DNA from 2 places in the Leifsonia naganoensis genome. Region 1 is predicted to be linked to the other one. Evidence: predicted binding sites of a transcription regulator. Region 1 holds the regulator's gene; the other holds the start of a gene.
What was found. Region 1 encodes LexA, which represses DNA repair genes until DNA is damaged. Its sites were predicted from a motif close to TCGAACANNTGTTCGA; they were not measured.
Positions count from the first base shown of each region.

Region 2: the regulator LexA is predicted to act here: its motif matches at 1,863-1,878, upstream of uvrA (excinuclease ABC subunit UvrA).

Region 1 covers NZ_JACCHJ010000001.1:3,390,022-3,393,426, reverse strand. The annotation lists gene HNR14_RS16355 (histidinol-phosphate transaminase) at 1-527, opposite strand, end outside; gene HNR14_RS16350 (LysM peptidoglycan-binding domain-containing protein) at 606-974, opposite strand; gene lexA (transcriptional repressor LexA) at 1,213-1,896, shown strand; gene HNR14_RS16340 (metallopeptidase family protein) at 2,005-2,355, opposite strand; gene metE (5-methyltetrahydropteroyltriglutamate--homocysteine S-methyltransferase) at 2,441-3,405, opposite strand, start outside.
Region 2 covers NZ_JACCHJ010000001.1:3,689,334-3,692,738, forward strand. The annotation lists gene HNR14_RS17760 (DUF58 domain-containing protein) at 1-1,263, shown strand, start outside; gene HNR14_RS17765 (hypothetical protein) at 1,260-1,778, shown strand; gene uvrA (excinuclease ABC subunit UvrA) at 1,941-3,405, shown strand, end outside.

The sequences.
Region 1 (3,405 bases):
GTGTCGAGGGAGAGCGGGGTGCCGGTGGGGTTGTTCGGCGAGCAGAGGATGACGATGTCCGGGTCGGCACGGCGGATCTCCGCCGCAGCGGTCTCCGGTGTCAGCTCATAGTCGGCATCGCGAGCGCCGGCGATCCAGCTCGTCCCGGTGCCCGAGGCGAGCAGCGGGTACATCGAGTAGGTCGGGGCGAAGCCGAGCAGGCTGCGGCCGGGACCGCCGAAGGCCTGCAGGATGTGCTGCAGCACCTCGTTGGACCCGTTGGCCGCCCAGATCCAGCTCGCGTCGAGGCCGTGCCCGAGGTAGCGCGCGAAGGCCTCGCGGAGCTCGGTGAACTCGCGGTCCGGGTAGCGGTTGACGCCGGTGATGGCGACCGCGACGCGGGCGACGATGTCGGCCGCGACGTCCTCCGGAACCGGATGCGTGTTCTCGTTCACGTTGAGAGCGACGGGAACGGACTTCTGCGGGGCGCCGTACGGCGTCCGGCCACGCAGATCATCACGGATCGGAAGGTCGGAGAGGGAGGTCACCCATCCATGCTAGCCATGCCCGGGAGCGCGTCCTCCCACATGACGAACGGCCGCGGGATGGTCAGCGCCGCGTGAGGGTCAGTGCGCGTACTGGGTCGGGATGGCGAGCTGCTGACCCGGCGAGACCACGCCCGAGGCGTCGAGACCGTTGAGCTGCACGAGCGCGGCGATCACGTCACGCGGGTCGGCGCTCGGCGCAACGCGCTCGGCGACCGACCACAGGGAGTCGCCCGACTCGACGGTCACGTGCTGGAAGCTCACGTGCGTCTGCTCGCTGGTGGCGACCGCTCCCCCGCCGTTGAGGGCGAAGGTGAGGGCGCCGATGACGAGAGGAAGAGCCACGAGTGCCGTCAGGACGGCGCGACCGCGCCGCGTGAGACGGAGTCGCGTGCGTGCGCCCGCGGGGAAAGCGGGAATCGTGCTGCTCACCATCGCCGTCGTGCTCATGGCTCTGACCTCCTCATGCTCCGCGGATGCGAAGCTTTGTTCCGAATGTATCTTCGAATGTTCGAAATCGCAAGACTCGATACGCGAGGAATTCGTCCACGGATTTCGAGACACACTCGAACACATGTTTGTTTCCGGCCGTATCGTGGATACAGTTTCGATTGTCTGGAGTTCACCTTTCCAGGCACCACCGACATTCGAGACGAGCGGATGCGGTCGAGGTCACGAAGGGACGAGCGTGTCGAACGAGAACCAGGCTCCACGAGGGGGCACGCGCCGCCGCAAGAACCTCAGCGAGAAGCAGCTCGCCATCCTCGACGTGATCCAGAAGTCCGTCAGCCAGCGGGGCTATCCGCCGAGCATGCGCGAGATCGGCGACGCCGTCGGGCTGTCCTCCCTCTCGTCGGTGACCCACCAGCTCAACCAGCTGGAGCTGAGCGGCTACCTCCGCCGCGACCCGAACCGGCCGCGCGCGCTCGAGATCCTCATCGACCTGCCCTCCACCTCGTCGGAGTCCGTCGACTACGAGAACCAGACGCCGGTCGGCGACGCGGCCATGGTCCCGCTCGTCGGACGCATCGCCGCGGGCGTTCCGATCACCGCCGAGCAGCAGGTCGAGGAGGTCTTCCCCCTTCCCCGTCAGCTGGTCGGCAACGGCGACCTCTTCATGCTGAAGGTCGTGGGCGAGTCGATGATCGACGCGGCCATCACCGACGGCGACTGGGTCGTCGTCCGCCAGCAGAACACGGCGGAGAACGGCGACATCGTCGCGGCCATGCTCGACGAGGAGGCCACCGTCAAGGTGTTCCGTCAGCGCGACGGCCACACCTGGCTGCTGCCGCGCAACTCCAACTTCGAGCCCATCGTCGGTGACTTCGCCCAGATCCTCGGCAAGGTCGTCGCGGTCCTCCGCGCCGTCTGACCGGCTCCCACCCGAGCGGCGACCGCACATTTGTGCCGAATGTCGCGAAAGCGCGCCTCGTAAGCCACATTTGTGACGAATGTGGGGCGGGCTGAACCCGCGCCCTCATCACGCCCAGCCGAGCTCCTGCAGCTTCGCGTCGTCGAGCCCGTAGTAGTGGCCGATCTCGTGCACCAGCGTCACGCGCACCCGCGCGCGCAGCTCGTCCAGGCTCGAGCAGCTGGCCTCGAGATTGTTGCGGAACAGCGTGATGCGGTCCGGCAGCTCGCCGAAGCCGTAGACGCCGCGCGTCGTGATCGGTCGCCCGCTGTACAGCCCGAACAGCCGCGGCCGGTCCCCCGACGGCTGGTCCTGGATGAGGAACGCCACGTTGTCGAGCTTCCCGACGATCTCGTCCGGGAGGGCGTCGAACACTGCGCCCACCAGATCCTCGAACTCCGCGTCCGTCATCTGCACCATGCGCCCATCCTGGCGCACGCAGACGGGGTCGCGTCCGGCCGTCCGCCCACGGCGGAACCGGCAGTCCGCGACCCCGGAGTCGCTGCTACGCGTCGACCGAGACGCGCTCGCGCACCGCGCGGGTGGCCTCGAGGATGTTGCGCAGCGAGGCGACGGTCTCGTCGTAGCCGCGCGTCTTGAGACCGCAGTCCGGGTTGACCCAGAGCTGGCGGCCCGGGATCGCGCTCAACGCGGTCTCGAGCAGCTCGGTGACCTCGGCGACCGACGGCACGCGCGGCGAGTGGATGTCGTAGACGCCCGGGCCGATGCCGTGCTCGAAGCCGGACGTCTGGATGTCGTGGACGACCTCCATGCGGCTGCGGGCCGCCTCGATGCTGGTCACGTCGGCGTCGAGGTTGCGGATGGCGTCGATCACCACGCCGAACTCCGAGTAGCAGAGGTGGGTGTGGATCTGGGTCTCGTCGCGCACGCCCGCCGTCGCCAGACGGAAGGAGCCCACCGACCAGTCGAGGTACTCCTCCTGCGCCGACCGCTTCAGCGGGAGCAGCTCGCGCAGCGCCGGCTCGTCGACCTGGACGACGCGGATGCCCGCCGACTCCAGGTCTTCGATCTCGTCGCGCAGCGCGAGGGCGACCTGGCGGGCGGTCTCGCCGAGCGGCTGGTCGTCGCGGACGAACGACCACGCGAGGATCGTCACCGGGCCGGTCAGCATGCCCTTGACCGGCTTCTCGGTGAGGCTCTGCGTGTACGTCGACCAGTCCACCGTGATCGGCTTCGGCCGCGAGACGTCGCCCCAGAGGATCGAGGGACGCGTGCAGCGGGAGCCGTACGACTGCACCCAGCCGTTCTGCGTGACCGCGAAGCCGTCGAGGTTCTCGGCGAAGTACTGGACCATGTCGTTGCGCTCGGGCTCGCCGTGCACGATGACGTCGATCCCGATCTCCTCCTGGAGGTCGACGACGCGCTTGATCTCCGCCTGCATGCGGGCGAGGTACTCCGCTTCCGTGATCAGCCCCTTCACGAGCTGCGCGCGGGAGCGACGGATGTCGC
Region 2 (3,405 bases), 300 kb from region 1:
GTCGCCCTGGTCTGCCTGGCGGCCGCGTTCCTGTTCGGCCGGGTCGAGTTGGTGCTGATCGCGGCGCCGCTCCTCCTCGCCGCCCTCATCGACCGAGCACGGCGACCGGAAGAGGGAGCCGCGGTGCAGCTCACGGCCACGGTCGCCAGCCCGGCCGGCGAGGGACGCCCGTCGACGGTTCCCGTGATCCTCACCGCTGCGCCCGCATCCATCTCGCAGCCGGATGCCGTGCACCTCCGTCTCGCCACCGCCGACCGCGCACCGGTCGACGTCGTGCTCGCGCCGCGGAGCGCAGCGCGCCTCCGGCTCGAGATCGAGGTCCGCCACTCCGGTCCGCAGCGCGTGCTGACCGCGGAAGCGCGCGCGATCGGCGCCGACGCCTCCTGGGCGGGCGACCCCGCCGACTCCCGTCCCGCATCCATCGAACGCGTCGTCCGCCCGGTGGCGGTGCCGATCCGCAGCCTTCCGCTGCCCGCGCGGTTGCTCGGGCTCACAGGGCAACACGTGTCGGCGCGGCCGGGAGACGGCGGCGAGTTCCGGGATGTGGACCGGTACCGCGCGGGCGACCGGCTGCGCCGGATCGACTGGAAGGCGACGGCCCGGCGCGCGCAGCGTCCGGGCGAGCTCTACGTCCGGCGGACGACCGCGACGTCGGACGCGGCCGTCCATCTCGTCCTCGACGCGCGCGACGACCTCCCCGGCGAGGTGGCCGACTGGGCTGCGTCGTACCCGCGCCCCGGTCTGCGCTCCCTCGACATCGCCAGGGAGGCTGCCGTCTCGCTCGCCGCGGCCTACGCGGGCATGGCGGACCGCGTCGGCTTCGACGACCTCGCGGACGCCGCGCGGGCGCTCCCGCCGCGCGCAGGCGCACGCCATCGTCAGGCCGTGCAGCGGGCGATCGAGACGACGGCGGCGCGGGGCTCCGTCACCGACCGGATCCGGATCCCGCGCCTCGCGCCCGGCGCGCTCGTGTACGTGCTGTCGACCTTCCTCGACGACCAGCCCGTGCGCCTCGCGCTCGCGTGGCGGGCGGCCGGGCATCGCGTGATCGCCGTGGACGTGCTCCCCGCACTGACGACGGAGGAGCTGCCCGCACGGGAGCGCATCGCTCTCCGCCTCGTGCTCGCCGAGCGCGAGGTCCGGTTCGAGCGGCTGCGGGCGTCCGGTGCCGAGCGCCTGGTGTGGGCGTCGAGCGAGCGGGACGTGCAGCTGCGCCGGCTCTCGGCTCCGCAGCGGCGGGCGACCTCGGGCCGTCCCGCATGAGCGCCGTGGGCGGCGCCCCCGGGCTGCCCGGAACCGTCCCGGGCTGGGCGCTGCGCGTCGCGTTCGCGATCGTGGCGGTCGCCCTGGCCCTGACAGCCGCGCCGAGCGGGCCCTGGCCGCTGCTGTGCGTCGCCCTCGCGGCCGTCTCGGTCGCGGTCCCGCGCTGGCGCTCCGCGTGGGTGCTCATCGCGGTCCTCGCGTTCTCCGCGCTGCTGGAACCGTCGGCCGGTGTCTCCATCCGCGTGCTCGCCCTGATCGCGGGCGCCCACGCTCTGCACGTCCTCGCCGCCTGGATGCTGGCGGTCCCGGCCCGAGCGCGGCTGCAACCGGTCGTGCTGCTGCCCGGCCTGCGCCGGTTCGTCCTGATCCAGGTGCCCGTGCAGGCGGCGGCGGTCGTGGTGCTGTCGCTGCGTCAGCCCGCGCCCGGCGGGTGGCCGGCGATCGTCGCCGGGATCGCGGTCCTCGCCCTGGGTGCACTGCTCGGGATGCTGCTCCTGCGGCGCCCCGAGCGCTGATCCGGGGCACCCCCCGTCGACGATGTCGGTGGTCGAGCCTAGACTCGCGCGTGCGGACCGACGTCCGTCGCGCGCGCGATAGAATCGAACACAGCTTCGAATGCGCGGGTGCGCGTGCGCGGACGGCGAACACCGTCCGTCGCGAGAGGGATGTAGCGGAGAATGGGACGAGTGAGTATTCAGGCGCAGGGCAATCAGGGGCAGAACCTCCAGGGTCAGGCGACCCACGTGCAGGGGAGCATCGCCAGGGTGACGGGTTCGCAGTTGAGCGTTCGCGGCGCCCGCGTGCACAACCTGCACGACGTCGACCTCGACATCCCGCGCGACTCGCTGGTCGTCTTCACCGGCCTCTCCGGCTCGGGCAAGTCGTCGCTCGCGTTCGACACGATCTTCGCCGAGGGTCAGCGCCGGTACGTGGAGTCGCTCTCGGCCTACGCGCGTCAGTTCCTCGGGCAGGTCGACCGGCCCGACGTCGACTTCATCGAGGGCCTGAGCCCGGCCGTCTCGATCGATCAGAAGTCGACCAACCGCAACCCGCGGTCGACGGTCGGCACGATCACCGAGATCTACGACTACATGCGCCTCCTCTGGGCGCGCATCGGCGTCCCGCACTGCCCGGTCTGCGGCGAGAAGATTCAGCGCCAGACGGTCCAGCAGATCGCCGACCAGCTGATGGAGCTCGAGGCGGGCACGCGATACATGGTCGTCAGCCCGGTGGTCTCGCAGAAGAAGGGCGAGTTCGTCGACCTCTTCAAGGAGCTCGCCGCGAGCGGCTATTCGCGCGCCCTCGTCGACGGCGAGATGATCCAGCTCGCCGAGCCGCCGACGCTCAAGAAGCAGTACAAGCACGACATCTCGGTGATCGTCGACCGTCTGGTCGCCGGGCCCGACATCCTGACCCGGCTCACGGACTCCCTCGAGACCGCGCTCCGGCTGACCGACGGCCTCGTTCAGGTCAACTTCGTCGACCGCGAGGGCACGGAGGCCTGGCAGTCGTTCAGCGAGAAGCTCTCGTGCCCGAACGGCCACCCGATCCAGCTCACCGAGATCGAACCCCGCACCTTCTCGTTCAACGCGCCGTTCGGCGCCTGCCCCGAGTGCTCCGGCCTCGGCACGCGGATGTCGGTCGACGACGACCTGCTGCTCGGCGACGACACGCAGAGCATCGCCGAGGGCGTCATCGTGCCGTGGACCACCCAGGGCAAGGGGCTCTTCAACTATTACGAGAAGCTGCTCGCCGGTCTCGCCCGCGACCTGAAGTTCTCGCTGAACACCCCGTGGAAGAAGCTGCCCGAGAACGTGCGGGACGCCGTGCTCCACGGCGACAACTTCGAGGTCAAGGTCCGCTGGAAGAACCGCTACGGCCGCGAGATGTCCTACACCTCCGGCTTCGAGGGCGTGGTGCCCTACATCGAGCGCCAGTACCTCCAGGCCGAGACCGACACGCAGCGCGCCCGCTGGGCCGAGTACCTCCGCGAGGTGCCGTGCCCGGTCTGCAAGGGCAAGCGCCTCAAGCCCGAGGTGCTAGCCGTGCTCGTGCACGGTGCGAGCATCGCGGACGCGTCGCAGCTCAGCCTGAGCGACGCGCGCTCCTTCATGGAGAAGCTGCACCTCACCGAGCGCGAGC